Linked DNA regions of Ruegeria pomeroyi DSS-3. The protein of the gene in region 1 binds, or shares a complex with, the protein of each later gene. Links are inferred from orthologs where the notes say so. Each region holds a gene or a part of one and is shown on either strand. Other genes may lie near its edges.

The links.
Region 2: the proteins of SPO_RS18320 (region 1) and accD are in contact, whole or in part, in a solved structure (PDB 8UXZ), measured with the Escherichia coli proteins. The link is inferred for Ruegeria pomeroyi DSS-3 from one-to-one orthologs.

What each region holds. Positions count from the first base shown.
Region 1 is NC_003911.12:3,815,100-3,828,211, forward strand. Bases 4,424-7,180 are described here. They hold SPO_RS18320 (acetyl-CoA carboxylase carboxyltransferase subunit alpha), read left to right. Parts: upstream 4,424-5,199; coding sequence 5,200-6,162; downstream 6,163-7,180. Other genes in these bases: SPO_RS18315 (AraC family transcriptional regulator), read right to left, coding at 4,424-5,077; SPO_RS18325 (lytic murein transglycosylase), read right to left, coding at 6,250-7,180. Also shown: SPO_RS18280 (L-malyl-CoA/beta-methylmalyl-CoA lyase), read left to right, coding at 1-289; SPO_RS18290 (SDR family oxidoreductase), read right to left, coding at 335-1,087; SPO_RS23355 (hypothetical protein), read left to right, coding at 1,261-1,881; SPO_RS18300 (PA14 domain-containing protein), read right to left, coding at 1,930-2,511; SPO_RS18305 (Lrp/AsnC family transcriptional regulator), read right to left, coding at 2,641-3,093; SPO_RS18310 (LysE family translocator), read left to right, coding at 3,166-3,762; more of SPO_RS18315, read right to left, coding at 4,247-4,423; more of SPO_RS18325, read right to left, coding at 7,181-7,407; SPO_RS18330 (ABC transporter permease), read right to left, coding at 7,450-8,238; SPO_RS18335 (ABC transporter ATP-binding protein), read right to left, coding at 8,231-8,998; SPO_RS18340 (ABC transporter substrate-binding protein), read right to left, coding at 9,005-10,018; SPO_RS18345 (GntR family transcriptional regulator), read right to left, coding at 10,091-10,738; SPO_RS18350 (M48 family metallopeptidase), read right to left, coding at 10,769-11,464; SPO_RS18355 (TIGR02300 family protein), read left to right, coding at 11,565-11,891; SPO_RS18365 (cold-shock protein), read right to left, coding at 12,495-12,701. UniProt on the Escherichia coli protein: Component of the acetyl coenzyme A carboxylase (ACC) complex. First, biotin carboxylase catalyzes the carboxylation of biotin on its carrier protein (BCCP) and then the CO(2) group is transferred by the carboxyltransferase to acetyl-CoA to form malonyl-CoA.
Region 2 is NC_003911.12:4,032,717-4,035,490, forward strand. It holds accD (acetyl-CoA carboxylase, carboxyltransferase subunit beta), read left to right. Parts: upstream 1-802; coding sequence 803-1,747; downstream 1,748-2,774. Other genes in the region: SPO_RS19365 (CPBP family intramembrane glutamic endopeptidase), read left to right, coding at 1-744; SPO_RS19375 (bifunctional folylpolyglutamate synthase/dihydrofolate synthase), read left to right, coding at 1,744-2,774.

The DNA.
Region 1 (13,112 bases):
CGATTTCAGCGATGACGAGGGCTATATCGCGCAGGCCAAGCGTTCGGCGACGCTGGGCATGGTCGGCAAATGGGCCATCCATCCCAAGCAGATCGCGCTGGCCAACCAGGTCTTTACCCCCTCGGACGACGCGGTGACCGAGGCGCGCGAGATCCTCGCCGCGATGGAAGCGGCCAAGGCCAAGGGCGAGGGCGCCACGGTCTACAAGGGCCGTCTGGTCGACATCGCCTCGATCAAGCAGGCCGAGGTCATCGTGGCCCAGGCGGAACTGATCGCCGCAAACGGCTGAGACGGTTGCCGATGCCGGGCCGGCCGATGGCCGGCCCGGGCTCTGTCACAGCAACCGTGCCGAGATGCCGCCATCGACCGACATCGCCGTGCCGGTGACAAAGCTGGCCCGATCCGACATCAGAAACAGCGCCGCCTGCGCGATTTCTTTCGGTTCGCCCATCCGCTTCATCGGATGCAGACCAGCGATAAAGTCATGCGTATCCGGATCATCACCTGCCATCGCTGTCCGGGTTCCCCCGGGCAACAGCGCGTTGACCCGAATCCCCTCTGCCGCGTGATCCGCGGCAAGCGACCGGACCAGACCAACGAGCCCCGCCTTGGACGCGGCATAGGCGCCCATGCCGGGCATCCCGCCATTGTCCACTCCGACAAAGGAACTTGTGAACACCAGCACCCCGCCTTGCTCGACAAGGGCCGGAATCTGTGCCTTGGCCGAGAAGAAGGCGCTGGTCAGGTTGGTGGTGATAACCTCGGTCCAGTTCGCGGCGGACATCTCCGCGACGGGCCCGATCTCTCCCATCATCCCGGCATTGTTGAATGCGCCGTCCAGCCGACCGTATTCTGACCGTGCCAGATCGACAAGCCGGTGCGCATAGGCTTCGTCCGTAACGTCCCCGGCCAGACAGACCGCCCGGCCATTGCTCTGCGTGATCTGCCCGGTCAGTTGATTCAGTTCGGCGGCCCGGCGCGCACCCAGGACGAGATTCGCGCCCTCAGAGGCAAACAGCAAGGCCGCGCTGGCTCCGATACCGCTGCTGGCGCCGGTGATGATGATCGTCTTGCCTTTCAGTTCCATGGTCATGCCCTTTCTCTGTTGCATGGTCATGGAATAGAGAGGGGGCGACCCGCCGGGCGACCCGTTTCCTGCGCTCCGGTGACGGGCCGCTGGAAAGGCGCAGGAAACGGGTCGGCGCTGGACAGTCGTGTTCTTGTGCCGTTAGGTCGGCCTACCCTTGCTTGAGGCCGCAAATGACAGAGCTGACCCTGTTCCACACCGCCGAAGTGCATCGCGCCACCTTCGATGCACTCGCCGCGCGGATCGCGCCGGGGGCGCGGCTGACCCATGTGGTACGGCCCGACTGGCTGGCGCGCGCGCAAGGCGGGATCGGCGCCGATCTGGCGGACGAGATCACCACCGCCCTGGCCCAGGTGCCGGTGGCGCTCTGCACCTGCACCACCATCGGTGGGCTGGCCGAGCAGGCCGGCGCCCTTCGCATCGACGCGCCGATGATGCGGGTGGCTGCGCAAAGCGGCGGGCCGGTCCTGCTGGTCTGCTGCCTCGAGAGTACCAAGGCGCCTTCGACCGCGCTGCTGGAGGCGGCGTTTGCCGCCGAGGGCCACGCGGCACGGATCGCGCATCTTGATCTGTCCGGCCTCTGGCCCTTGTTCACCGAAGGCGACGGCGACGCCTTTGCTGAGGCGATCGCGCGGCGGGTCGAAAGCGCGCTGGTCGCTCAGCCAGACCTGAGCGCCGTGGTGCTGGCCCAGGCCTCGATGGCCGGGGCGCAGGCGCGAGTGCGGGCGAATGTGCCGGTGCTGGCCTCGCCGGAACTGGCGCTGCGCGCCGCGCTTGAGCGGGCCGGAACATGAAAACGGGGCCGACCGGCCCCGTTGTTCAGATCGCCCAAGAGCGCTGGTTCAATAACCGAACACCTCGTTCGGGACCCATTTCATGCCCTTGCCCTTTTGTCCCCAGCGCATCATCAGGCACGAGGTGTTGAGGCGGTTGAAATAGGTGATGTCGACCTTGTACCAGCCCGCCTGCGGCACCTCGACCTCGGAGACGATGGTGCTGTCGCAGGTCTGACGCCCGTCGAAATGACCGACCCGCTGACCTCCGATCCGCGCATCGACCCCGTCATTGGTGAAAAAGTCGATCTCGTAGATGCCCGGCGCATCAAAGCGGATATAGCCACGGATCGCTGCGGCGACATTTTCCGCGCGGGCCGAGGTCAGCGTGTTCTCGCCCTTGGCGGTGTCGCGATAATCGAGCCCGCGCAGCGCCTTGCCGCGTTGCGCCCCCGCCTTGAGCACGCTGCGCGCTTCGGCCAGTTGCCGGATATGCTCGCCCTCTTTGGCATAGCCATAGCTGACCGACAGGCCGCGCTTCAGCCCGCCAGGTTGTGGATTGGCAGGTTGCAGCTTGGCCGGTCCCGCCGCCAGCGCCCCCGCACAGATCATGGCAAGCCCTGCAAGCGCGCCGATCCAGATCGCCTTCATGTGATACTCTCCCGGTTTTCAGCGCCGCCACCGGTCTTGACGCCGGGGTCGGACAACGAATTCGTGATCAGCCTAGGGATCAAATTTTCGTGCGGCAAGGGCCGATGCGATCACTTTTTCCCCGCAGGCTCAGGCGCGCAGGTCCTTTGGAGAGCCCATGACCACATAAGTGGTGATCGAATTCACATGCGGCAGGGTGCCCAGAACATCGGTGTGAAAGGTCTTGTAGCTGGGCAGGTCGGCACATTCGACCCGCAGCAGGTATTCGATGGTGCCGGTGATGTTGTGGCATTCCACCACTTCGGGCGCGCGCGCCACGGCGCGCTCGAACCGTTCTTGTGCAGCCTTCGTGTGTTCGCCCAAACCGACCCCCATGTAGGCGACAAATCCGATGCCCAGCGCCGCCGGGTTCAGCACCGCGCGGTAGCCGCTGATCACGCCCGCCCGTTCCAGCTCTTGCACCCGGCGCAGGCAGGCCGATGGCGACAGCCCCACGCGCGCCGCGAGGTCGAGATTGCTGATCCGCCCGTCGCGGCTCAGTTCATGCAATATCTTGCGGTTGATTTCGTCAATCTTCGTCATTGATTGCAAATTTATCGCGATTGCTCGCAAGAACGCAATTTCATTTGCCCGGGCGCGCGCAAGAGTTTGCGCATGACTTACGATCTGCTCATCGCCCTTTTGCTTTTTGCCTTTGTCTCGTCGATCACGCCGGGGCCGAACAACCTGATGCTGATGGCTTCGGGTGCCAATTTCGGCTTCCGCCGCTCGGTTCCGCATATGCTGGGGATCGGGTTGGGCTTTACTTTCATGGTGGTGATGGTCGGCGTTGGGCTGGTGCAGGTCTTTGATGCCTGGCCGCCCAGCTATAGTTTGCTGAAATACGCCTCGGTCGTCTATCTGCTGTACCTGGCCTGGAAGATCGCCAATGCGGCGCCGGCCAAACGGGGGGCAGCGGCCGGACGCCCGATGACCTTTGTTCAGGCGGCGGCCTTTCAATGGGTCAACCCAAAGGCCTGGGCGATGGCGCTGACCGCGATCTCGGCCTACGCGCCGGGACAGACGCTGACGGCGGTGCTGGTCGTTGCCGCGATTTTCGGGGCGGTCAACCTGCCCTCGGTGAGCACCTGGACCGTGCTGGGTCAGCAGATGGCGCGGTTGCTGACCAATCCACGTCGCCTGACAGTGTTCAATTGGACCATGGCCGGGTTACTTGTTTTGTCGCTCTACCCGGTTTTGTGGCCCGGCTAGGGCCGCAATGGAATGCAAAGATCGGTGCGCAGCGCCTCAGGCGCCGTGTGTTCAGGATCGTCGTGATAAATCTCGAAAGGCGGCGCAAGATCGGGCCAGACCCGCAGCCGCCGCAACTCGCGCTCGTAAAGCCTGCGGAACTTGTCCGGATCTGGTCATAGGGTCCCACATGGCGATGTATGGCACAATGACAGGGCCTCTGGCGCCATGGCTCCAGACCCGCTATCTCGCCGGTGTCCTGCGGTACCGCGCATCCGGCAAGATAGACCTGCTGGGATGGTGGGGTTCGGGCCGGGTCGGACAGGTAGAGCCCAACCACCGGCCCCCACCCGCGTGCCCGCCAGTCTGACGGCAGGCAGGAGAGGAGTTGCGAAACCCTGCTGCCTTCTGCGCATAGGGCCCGACATGGCGATGGACGCGCAGATCGAAGCCCGCGAGATGGTCGAGCGAGACATCCAGGTTTTCATTGGTCACGACCAAGGCCTCATTTCAGGGGCAGACAGACCTCGGTCAGCAGTTCTTCGGGCGGAACCGTGCGCGGGTCGTTCAGGTAAATCTCGAAACAGGGGCTTTCTGCCGGTTCTTCACCCGAAGCGGGCAGCCAGGTGCCAAACAGAGAATGGTAGGCGGCAGCAAGCCCGGAATAGGGACCCTTGTAGGTCATGACCGCCGTCTTTCCGCCGGGCAGGCGGTGCTCTTCCATCCCTTGCGGGATGTCATCGCCGCGCCATGTTCCGCCCGCAAAGGACCGAAGTTCCGCCTCGGGCACGGTATCGGGGCTGTCGAGATAGATCGCAACCGTTTCCGCGATCTGCGGCCACAGGTTACGGGTCTGGCACAGGGCGGAAAAACTCTCGAAGCTGCGGCCAATGGCGGAATAGGCGCCTTGATGGGGAATCCCCACCAGACGGCGGGCGGGTTCGGTGCGGATTTCGACGGGTAGCATTGGGTAGTCTCCTGTTCTGAAGGGGGGCAGAGGCGGCAGCAGGCGATTGGTCCGGCGAAAGGCCGACGGGCTTTGCCCATAGGCCTCGGCAAAGGCGCGCGCGAAGGAGACCGGATTGGGATAGCCGACCGAGGCCGCGATCTCGTCCACCCGCGCCCGGGACTGGACCAGTGCGGTCGCGGCCCGGTGCAGCCGCATCCGGCGCACCGTCTGGGCACAGGTCTCGCCGGTCAGCGCCCGGAACACCCGGTGCCAGTGAAACCGCGACATCGCCGCCACATCCGCCAGCTGGTCCAGCGACAGGTCGCCCCCCGGATTGTCATGGATGTAATTCAGCACCCTCAGGATGCGTCCTTCGTAATCTGTCATCGCCTGATGCCTGTTTCCTCTGCCCGGTCAGACTGCCATCGAAGCGTCCCACAAATCTTGCCGAGTTGCATCCCGCGCGACCTGAGGTCATATAGCGGGAAACTCCGCGACGTGAGGGCACCATGACCCAGTATCTGGATTTCGAGAAACCGCTTGCCGAAATCGAAGGCAAGGCCGAGGAACTGCGCGCCCTGGCCCGCGCCAATGAAGAGATGGACGTGGCCGAAGAGGCCGCGGCACTTGACGCCAAGGCGGCCAAGTTGCTGGACGAACTCTATCGCGATCTGACCCCCTGGCGGAAATGCCAGGTGGCCCGGCATCCCGAGCGTCCGCATTGCCGCGACTATGTCGATGCGCTGTTCACCGAATACACGCCGCTTGCCGGCGACCGGAACTTTGCCGATGATCTGGCGGTAATGGGCGGGCTGGCGCGGTTCAACGACCGTCCCGTCATGGTGATTGGCCACGAAAAGGGCTCGGACACCAAATCCCGCATCGCCCATAATTTCGGCATGGCCCGGCCCGAAGGCTATCGCAAGGCGGTGCGCCTGATCGAGATGGCCGGCCGGTTCGGCCTGCCGGTGGTTACCCTGGTCGATACCGCGGGCGCCTATCCCGGCAAGGGCGCCGAAGAGCGCGGCCAGTCCGAGGCCATCGCCCGATCGACCGAGATGTGCCTGCGCGCCGGTGTGCCGCTGGTCTCGGTCATCATCGGCGAGGGCGGTTCCGGCGGCGCGGTCGCCTTTGCCACCGCCAACCGGGTGGCGATGCTGGAACATTCGATCTATTCGGTGATCTCGCCCGAAGGCTGCGCCTCGATCCTGTGGAAGAATGCCGAAAAGATGCGCGAGGCCGCCGAGGCGCTGCGCCTGACCGCGCAGGACCTGCTGAAACTCGGCGTGGTCGACCGGGTTATCCCCGAGCCGCGCGGCGGCGCTCATCGCGACAAGACCGCCGCGATGGAAGCAGTGCGAGGGGCCATCGCCGCCATGCTCAAGGAACTTGACGGCAAATCCGCCGAGGCGCTGATCAAGGATCGCCGCAAGAAATTTCTCGACATCGGCTCCAAGGGGCTGGCCGCATAAGAAAGGGCGCCGCGCGCCCCTTCATTGCACCAACAATACTTCGGCGAGGCGCCCGTCGGGCGACGGGGGCAGCGCCCCCCGCCCGGCTTACCCGCCGCGCAGCTGCCGCAACAGCTCGACCGAGGGCGTGCCGGTCACGGCCAACCCACGCGCGCGCTGATAATCGCTGATCGCGGCTGTGCTTTTCGATCCGATCACCCCGTCCGCGCCGCCGGTATCGTAGCCTGCGGCGGTCAGGCGGCTCTGCAACTCCTTGCGCTCTTCCAGCGTCAGACCGGTCTCGTCCGGCCCGAACGAGGCCCTGAACGGCCCGCCGCCCTTGAGCCTGTCGGACAGGTGGCCGACGCCGATGGCATAGCTGTCCGAGTTGTTATAGCGCTTGATGACGCTGAAGTTCTTGAACACCGCGATCTTTGGCCCGGGCTCCTGCGGTTGCAGGACCGCGCTCGGGCTGCCGGAATTGGCAGCGGCAGAACCCACTTCGCCGCCCCAGGGCTGGCCGCGCACCCAGCCGGCATTGGCCAGGTAAGCGGCGGTCGAGGCCAGCGCATCGGTCGGGTCCTCGGACCAGATGTCGCGCCGCCCGTCGCCGGTGAAATCCACCGCATAGGCCAGGTACGAGGTGGGGATGAACTGGGTGTGACCCATCGCGCCCGCCCAGCTGCCGGTCATGTTCTGGGGCGAGGTATCGCCGTTTTGCAGGATCTTCAGCGCCGCGATCAGCTGCTTTTCGAAAAACGCGCCACGTCGTCCGTCATAGGCCAGGGTCGAGAGGGCCGAGACGATCGGCACGTCGCCGCGCCGGGCGCCATAGCGGCTTTCCAGCCCCCAGATCGCGGTGACGATCTCCTTGTCGACGCCGTAATGCGCCTCGATCCGGGTCAGCAGCGCGCCGTGTTGTTGCAGCATCTGCCGCCCGGTGGCAATCCGCTCATCCGAGGCAGCAATGGCCAGGTAATCCTCCAGCGAGCGTTTGAACTCTGTCTGGTTGCGGTCGCGCTCGATCACCTTGGGGATAAATCCCGCCCCGCGAAAGGCGCGGTCCAGCGTCGTGGCGTTGATGCCCTGTGCCGAGGCGCGGCTGCGGAAGCCCGCCACCCAGGCCTCCCATCCCGCATTGGGCACGGTTGGCCAGCTCTGCGCCGGGGCGGCGGCAGGGGTCGAGGCGGTCAGCGGTGCGCCACCGCCACAGGCGGACAGGGACAGCGCGCCCAGCCCAAGGGTAAAGAACCGTCGGTTGATCATGATGACATACCTGCTCGTTTGTTTTGCCGCAGGATACCGCGATCAGCCGCGCCAGACCAGCAAGCGTTTCTCGATTTTGCCGATGGCCCAGCTGGTCAGCACGCCCAGACAGGACAGAATGACGACTCCGGCAAAAAGCCGCTCAAGATCGTAGAGCGCACCGGCTTGCAGGATATAGGCGCCGATCCCGTGTTCGGCGCCCAGCATCTCGGCCGCGACCAGCAGGATGATGCCGATGGCCAGCGATACGCGCAGCCCCGACAGGATGCCGGGCAGCGCCCCGGGCAGCACAATCTTGCGCACGATCGACCACCAGCCCAGGCCAAAGCTTTGCCCCATGCGGATGAGCCCCCGGTCGACATTGTCGACCGCGCCATAGGTGGCCACCACCGTAGGCGTAAAGGTGCCCAGCGCGATGAGCGCGTATTTCGACCCTTCGTCGATGCCGAACCAGATCACGAACAGCGGCAGCAGGGCGATTTTCGGGATCGGGAAGATGGCCGCCACCAGTGGCACCAGCCCGGCCCGGATGTAAGAGAAGAGCCCGATCAGAACGCCTACACCAACACCCGCGCTGATCCCGAGCGCTGAACCCACCGCCAACCGGCTGAGCGACGGGAGCAGATGGGTCCAGAGGGCTCCAGAGCGGGCCAGATCGCCCAGTGTCGCGGCCACGTCCGAGGGGCGCGGCAGGGTCAGGTTGGTAATCCAGCCTGTCCGCGTGCCCCATTCGATCAGGAACAGCAGCAGCAGGAAAACGGCGATGCCAGTGCCGCGCCGCGCCTCGGGGCGGAAACCGCCACCACGAAAGGGAACCCTGAGCTCAGGCATCCAGCAACTCCAGATCGGCGGCCACAGCCTCGTCGCGCATCAGTGCCCAGAGGTGGGCCTGGATCGCCTCCAGCCCTGCGTCGCCGGCATGCCGTTCAGAAAGCGCCCCTGGCACCTCGATCACCTCGCGCACGCGGCCTGGGCGGCGCGACAGCACCACGATGCGGTGGCCCAGGCGCACCGCCTCGGCCAGGTTGTGGGTGACATAGACGCCGGTAAAGGGCTGCCGCTCCCACAAACCCACCAGATCCTCCATCAGCAGCTCGCGCGTCTGCGCGTCCAGCGCCGAAAGCGGCTCGTCCAGCAGCATAACCGCCGGGTTCACCGCCAGCGCCCGGGCAATGGCGACGCGCTGTTTCATGCCGCCCGACAATTGCCGGGGCAGCGCATCGTGGAAATCGGACAGCCGGGTGCGGGCCAGCACATCCTCGATGATCGCGCGCACCCGGTCGCCCGGAAGGCGATGATCTTCGAGCACCAAGGACACATTGCCCGCCACGCTGCGCCAGGGCAGCAGGGCGAAATCCTGAAACACGTAGGTCAGCGGGTTCAGACAACCCTCGGGCGGGGTGCCGCCTTGCAGCACCTCGCCCCAATCGGGTTGCTCCAGCCCGCCCAGCATCCTGAGCAGGGTGGACTTGCCGCAGCCCGACGGACCCACCACGCACAGGATCTCGCCTGCCGGGATATGCAGCGAAACATCGTTCAGCACCACCATGTCGCCATAGCGATGGGTCAGACCGCGAACCGCAAGTTCCATTTGCCGTCAGATCATGGGCACATAAGAGCTGTCGACCAGCGTCTCGGTGGTGATGCTGTCCTTGACCATACCTTCGGATTTGAACCAGCCCAGCTGATCCTCGACCGAACCCATGTTCAGGGCCGAATCCTTGTTCAGACGCATCGCGCCGTTGCGGATGGATTTCTCGGCCTTCTCGAAGGGCTGGTCGGCATAGACATATTTGTGCACCAGCTTGACCATCTCGACCCCGGCCTCATCGCCTGCGGTCTTGTCCACCAAGGCCGCGTTGAAATCCGCCGCCCCGCGCGAGAAGGCGCGCAGAAACGCCTCGGTCTGCGCCCGCTCGCCGGAGGCATTGCTGGCAGAGGTAAACACGGTGGTGACCTGATAATCGGGCAGATAATCGGCAACCATGCCGATATGTTTCACAGCACCGCCGCCCGAGAGCGCCTTGCCGATATGGGGCACGATGGTCCAGGCGTCGACCTGTCCCGACTTCATCGCGCCGATGATCGCGCCCACCTTTTGCAGCGGCGTGAACTTGACCGAGGCGCCCTCGACCGCCGCGATCTTGGCGCCCATATAGTGGAAGGACGAGCCGGGCTGAGTGACGGCAAAGCTGCGCCCATCGAGCGCCGCGGCGCTGGTCAGCCCCGCGTCATAAGCCGCGTTCGACGCCAGGATCATCTGGCCGTCGATGCCCTTTTCCTCGCTCAGCGCGCCGCCGATCACCTTGGCCGCGCCTTTTTCGGCCAGGCTGATCAGGCCGCCGGTGATCGCGGTCACCGCGTAATCGGCGTCACCACTGGCAATCGCCACCGCCATCGGCTGGGCCGCCTCGAAGAACTTGAATTCGACGTCCAACCCCTCCTCGGCGAAATAGCCGCGTTCGAAGGCCACAAAAGACGCTGCATGGCTGGTGAAGCGCAAAGCGCCCACGGTCATCTTGGTGTTTGCCAGTGCCGGCGTGCCCAGCATCGGCAGGGTGGCGGCGCCACCGATCAACCCCAGCGCGCCGCGCCGTGAAAACCTGTTCATCATCTCACTCCCCGTTGAAATCCGGTCTCAGCTTAAGACCAAGGCAAAGCGACGCGCAACCGCGCAACGCGATCACGTCACCAGCAGCCGCAGGCCCTGAGTCACGTCGGAACGCACGGCCAGTCGCAATCCGGGTTCATCGCCCGCCTTCAGCGCGGCGATGATCAGCTTGTGATATTGCGGCGGATCGGTGCGGCGCAGCCGCCCATAAAGCGCCCGCATCGTCGGCCCCAGTTGCAGCCAGACGGTTTCGGCCATGGCCAGCATCGCCGGCGCCTGCGCCCGCAGATAGAGGGTGCGGTGAAATTCCAGATTGGTGCGGATGTATCCGACCGCATCACGTTTCGACACCATCTCGGCCACGGTGCCGTTGATCGTCTGTAACCGGTCTATCAGCGCCATATGGGCGCGCGGCAGGGCGCGGCTTGCCAGCTCGACCTCCAAGAGCGCGCGCAGCGCCGCCAGTTCCTCGATCCGGTCGCTATTCAGCTCGGGGGTCGACACGCGGCCCGAACTGGACAGGAACAGCGCCCCCTCGGCCACCAGACGGCGGATCGCTTCGCGCGCGGGCGTCATCGAGACATCGAACTCCTTGCCGATGCCACGCAAGGTCAGCGCCTGCCCCGGCGCCAGCTCGCCATGCATGATGCGTGTGCGCAGGGTGCGATAGACCCGGTCATGGGCGGCGGTGGTCGGATCGGGGGGGCGAACGGGCTGCATGACTCTATGTGATCACAACCATCGGCAACGTCAACTCGCCGCGCTGTCGAACCGGTAGCTGTGCAGCTGGGTGCCATTGTCGCGCAGCCACTGGCGCGGCGCCACATAGGGGCCGTGGATGCGGGTGACTTCGGCCCAGAACCGCGAAGAGTGATTCATTTCGGCCAGATGCGCCACCTCATGCGCGGCGACATAGCGCAGCACCGAGGGCGGCGCCAGGATCAGCCGCCACGAGAACATCAGCGCCCCTTCGGTGGTGCATGACCCCCAGCGCGAGCGGGTGTCGCGCAGGCTGATCCGGGCATAGGGCCGGCCCAGTTCGGAGGCGTAGAAATCGCAGGCCGCCGCCAGCCGGTCGCGCGCCAGCTCGCGCAGGAAACGGTGCAGCCGTGCCTCCATCCCCTGCGGCGGCACCTCGACCAGCCCCGGCCGCAGCTGGATCCGCCGACCGCTGGCCGGAACGATGCGCGTCGGTGCGCCCTCGATCGGGATCGCATCGCCAAAGCCGGGCTGGTGCCGGGGCATGTGCCTGGCCAGATGGCCGCGAATCCAGTCGGCCTTGCTCTGGGCAAAGTCGATGGCCTCCCGCTCGGGCACGCCCGGCGGCAGGGTCAGGGTGACCCGCCCGTCCAGCTGCGAGATGCGCAGGCTGATCCGCCGTGCGCGCGCCGAACGCCTGAGCGTCAGCGGCACCGGTGGCTGTCCCGGCAGATGATGCTGACCCATATCGCGCTTCCTTTGGCCTAAAGGCTTTGACAGTCTCCACCTCATGTGGCACGAGGCCGGAATCGTCGTTGCGACTCACCAGATATCAAGGGGATTTCACATGCCCAAGGAAGAATGGGGTGTAAAGCGCCTTTGCCCGACCACCGGCAAGCGGTTTTATGACCTGAACAAGAATCCGATCGTCAGCCCCTATACGGGCGAGATCGTCGAACTCGACCTCGGCAAGGGCCGGATGATTGCCGCCGATGCCGAGGATGCGGCAACCCGCAAGGCCCGTCAGACCGTGGATGACGACGAAATCGTGCTGGATGACAGCGATGACGATTCGGTCGACATGGATATCGATGATGACATCCTCGAAGACGATGATGACGAGGACAGCGTTTCGCTGGACGACATCAAGGATATGTCCTCGGACGACGAATGATCCGCTGACATTCGAATGCAAGACAGGGCGGGCAGTGTTCCCGCCCTTTTTTGTGCCAATCCACGCCCGGATGTCGCAGCCAAGAAAATCTGCAAGTCCCTCGATTTTGGGCTTGCGCTCGTCCTACCGCTCTCATAAATGTCCGCTCACCGCAGCGATACGGATGTTCGCTGACCGGTCCGGGGCCTTAGCTCAGTTGGGAGAGCGCTTGCATGGCATGCAAGAGGTCAGGGGTTCGACTCCCCTAGGCTCCACCAAATCACCCCTATAGCGTGACATGTTGCCTGATCTCCCTTGGCAATTTCCCTGCCCCTTGCCGCCAATCTGAATGCGCCCCGGACAGTATCCTTGTTCGGTCCAGACCATGGTGAGATGCGAGCGCCGCGGGGCGTGGGGCGTGGGGCGCGTTTCGGAGAAAGCATGTCTCTCCAGCCGTTGCACGGATTGGCGCGAAGGAGCGTGCAGCGCTCCCATATCGGACGGTCGATGAGAGAGAGGCGCCGCGCCTGATCAACCCCTGCGGCTCGACAAACCCCTTTCAGCACAAAAAAGGCGGGGCCACCCCAAGGGCAGCCCCGCCTTTCTTTGCGATTCGTAGCTGGCTTATGCCAGTGCGAGATTGATCGCGGATTCGCGACCGTCCCGGCCACTTTCGATGTCGAAAGTCACGGCTTGGCCGTCATCCAGCTTTTGGATGCCCGAGCGTTCCAGAGCGGAAATATGAACGAAAACGTCCTTCGAACCCTGCTCAGGTGCGATGAAGCCGAAGCCTTTTTGGGAATTGAACCATTTCACGGTGCCATTGGCCATCGTGTTGTCTCCTAGTACATTTGCCGTCCACAGGATGCGACGACCCGGCTAAGTGTCGTCGTAAGATCAACTGAGGCACTTAGGAAACAGAAGGTCGTAAGAAGAAGCTTTGCAAGGCCCAGATAGTAGGCTTTGGGCACGAATTCAAGTGGAGACAACCAAAAGGCGCATCAAAAACCCAATGAATTCCTGTTTTCTTTGGGGAGATCACACCCCTGTCGCAAGCGCGCCCTGCCTTGTCGGCAGCCTCGCGCGGCGCGCAGAAGGTCTCGATTCCATCTCTTGGCGGCGGATTCTACGGGCACGTTTCAGGGCCTGCGTACAGCCGTTGGCAGCCATCTGAACAGAGAGGCCCCTGCCGCGATCAAAGCGCTCAGGGGGTCGCCAACGCAGGCTTCGGGGCTGGCCCGT
Region 2 (2,774 bases), 210 kb from region 1 along the record:
ACACTCGCCAGCCCGGAATGGGCGGCCGGTTTCACCAGTGGCACCACGCCCGACGGGCTGCTGGTGCTACTGGGCAGTTTCGGCTTTGTCATTGTGGGTGTCGGGGTCGCCGCGTGCCTGTTCCAGCACCGCGCACCGCTTGGCATCCTTGGCCCGCCCCGGCTGGCGCTGCGGCAATTCTGGCAAGTGTTCCGCCTGCTGCTGGTGCTGGGCGTGCTGCTGTTGATCCTGCCGCCCTATGACATGGGCGCGCCGCTGAAAGAGAACCTGCCGCCGGGGCGCTGGCTGCTGTTGCTGCCGCTGTCGATCCTGGCGCTGCTGATCCAGACCGGTGCCGAAGAGATCCTGTTTCGCGGCTATGTCCAGCAGGCGCTTGCGGCGCGCTTTCGCTCGGCGCTGATCTGGATGGTGCTGCCCTCGGTCCTGTTTGCCCTGGGCCATTACCTGCCGCAAGAGGCCGGAGGTAACGCGCTGCCCATCGCGCTCTGGTCCGGGGTGTTCGGCATCCTGATGGCCGATATAACCGCGCGCGCCGGCACGCTGGGCCCGGCCATTGCGCTGCATCTGTTCAACAACATGATCGCGCTGCTGATCGTTTCGCTGCCCGACAGCCTGTCGGGCCTGTCTCTGTATCTGCTGCCCTATTCGATGGCCGATACCGAACATCTGCGCGCCTGGCTGGCGGTCGACTTTGCCACCATGTTCGTGACCTGGCTGCTGGCCCGGCTTGCTTTGCGACGTTGATTGCATTTCCGCGCACATCACCTTATTTGACGCGGGTGCAGCATCACCGGGAGTCCACATGAACTGGATCACGAATTACGTCCGGCCACGGATCAACTCGATCTTTTCGCGGCGCGAAGTGCCCGAGAACCTCTGGCAGAAATGCGACGAGTGCGGGACGATGCTGTTCCATCGGGAACTGGCGGATAACCTGAATGTCTGCACCCAATGCGGCCATCACATGCAGATCACGCCGCGCGCCCGGTTCCAGGCCCTGTTTGACGGCGGCATCTTTACCGAGGTCGAGGTGCCCGAGCCGGTCGCCGACCCGCTGCATTTCCGGGATCAGAAGAAATATCCCGAACGGATGAAGGCGGCCCAAAAGGGCACCGGCGAGAAAGAGGCGATGCTGGTTGCAAGCGGCGAGATCGGGCGCACGCCGATCGTGGCCGCGGCGCAGGATTTCTCGTTCATGGGCGGGTCCATGGGCATGTATGTTGGCAACGCGATCATCGCGGCGGCGCAAAAGGCGGTTGATCTGAAACGCCCGCTGATCCTGTTCTCGGCCGCTGGCGGCGCGCGCATGCAGGAAGGCATCCTGAGCCTGATGCAGATGCCGCGCACAACCGTGGCGGTGCAGATGCTGAAAGAGGCGGGCCTGCCCTATATCGTGGTGCTGACCCATCCGACCACCGGCGGGGTGACCGCGTCTTATGCGATGCTGGGCGATGTGCATATCGCCGAACCCAATGCGCTGATCTGTTTTGCCGGACCGCGCGTGATCGAACAGACCATCCGCGAAACACTGCCCGAAGGGTTCCAGCGCGCCGAATACCTGCTGGATCACGGCATGCTGGACCGGGTGATCAAACGCACCGACCTGCGCGAAGAACTTATCACCCTCACCCGTATGCTGCTGAACCTGCCGCCCGCGGTTCGCGGCGACCTGCCCCCGCCCGAGGCTGCGACGCCCGAGACGGCAAAGGAACAGACCGCCCCCTCCGAGGCACCAGCCAAATCATGACCAACCCCGGTTCCGACGTCATCCTCCAGCGGATGCTGGCGCTGCACCCCAAGATCATCGACCTGACGCTGGACCGGGTCTGGCGCCTGCTGGCTGCGCTCGACAATCCGCAGGACCGCCTGCCGCCGGTCATCCATATCGCCGGCACCAATGGCAAGGGCTCGACCCAGGCGATGATCCGCGCCGGTATCGAGGGCGCGGGGCTGAGCGCGCATGCCTATACCTCGCCGCATCTGGCACGGTTTCACGAACGCATCCGGGTGGCCGGAGAGCTGATTTCGGAACCCGACCTGGTGGCGGTTCTGGACGAATGTTATGCCGCCAATGGCGGCGAGACGATCACCTATTTCGAGATCACCACCTGTGCCGCGTTGCTGGCCTTTGCCCGCACGCCCGCCGATTACACCCTGCTCGAGGTCGGCCTTGGCGGCCGTCTCGACGCGACCAATGTGATCGCGCGCCCGGCACTGTCGATCATCACCCCGATCTCGATGGATCACGAACAGTTCCTTGGTGACACGCTTGCCAAGATCGCCGGCGAAAAGGCCGGGATCATCAAGCGCGACGTGCCGGTGGTGAGCGGCCCCCAGCCCGATGAGGTGCTGGAGGTGATCGAGGCCACCGCCGCGCGGCTTGGCGCGCCCCTGCTTGCCCATGGCCAGCACTGGCATGTGCGCCAGGAGCGCGACCGCCTGATCTTCGAGGACGAGACGGGCCTGTGCGACCTGCCCCTGCCCAACCTGCTGGGTGCTCATCAGATCGAGAATGCCGGTGCGGCGCTGGCCGCGCTGCGCCATCTGAACCTGGGTGAGGCCGCCTGCGAGGCCGCCGTCACCCGCGCCCATTGGCCCGCCCGGATGCAGCGGCTGAAGACCGGCCCGCTGGTGCAATCCGCACCCATAGCCGAGCTCTGGCTTGACGGCGGTCACAACCCCGCCGCCGGTGTGGCGCTGGCCACTTTGCTGGCCAGCCGCCCTGGACGCCCGACCCACCTGATCTGCGGCATGCTCAATACCAAGGACGTGAC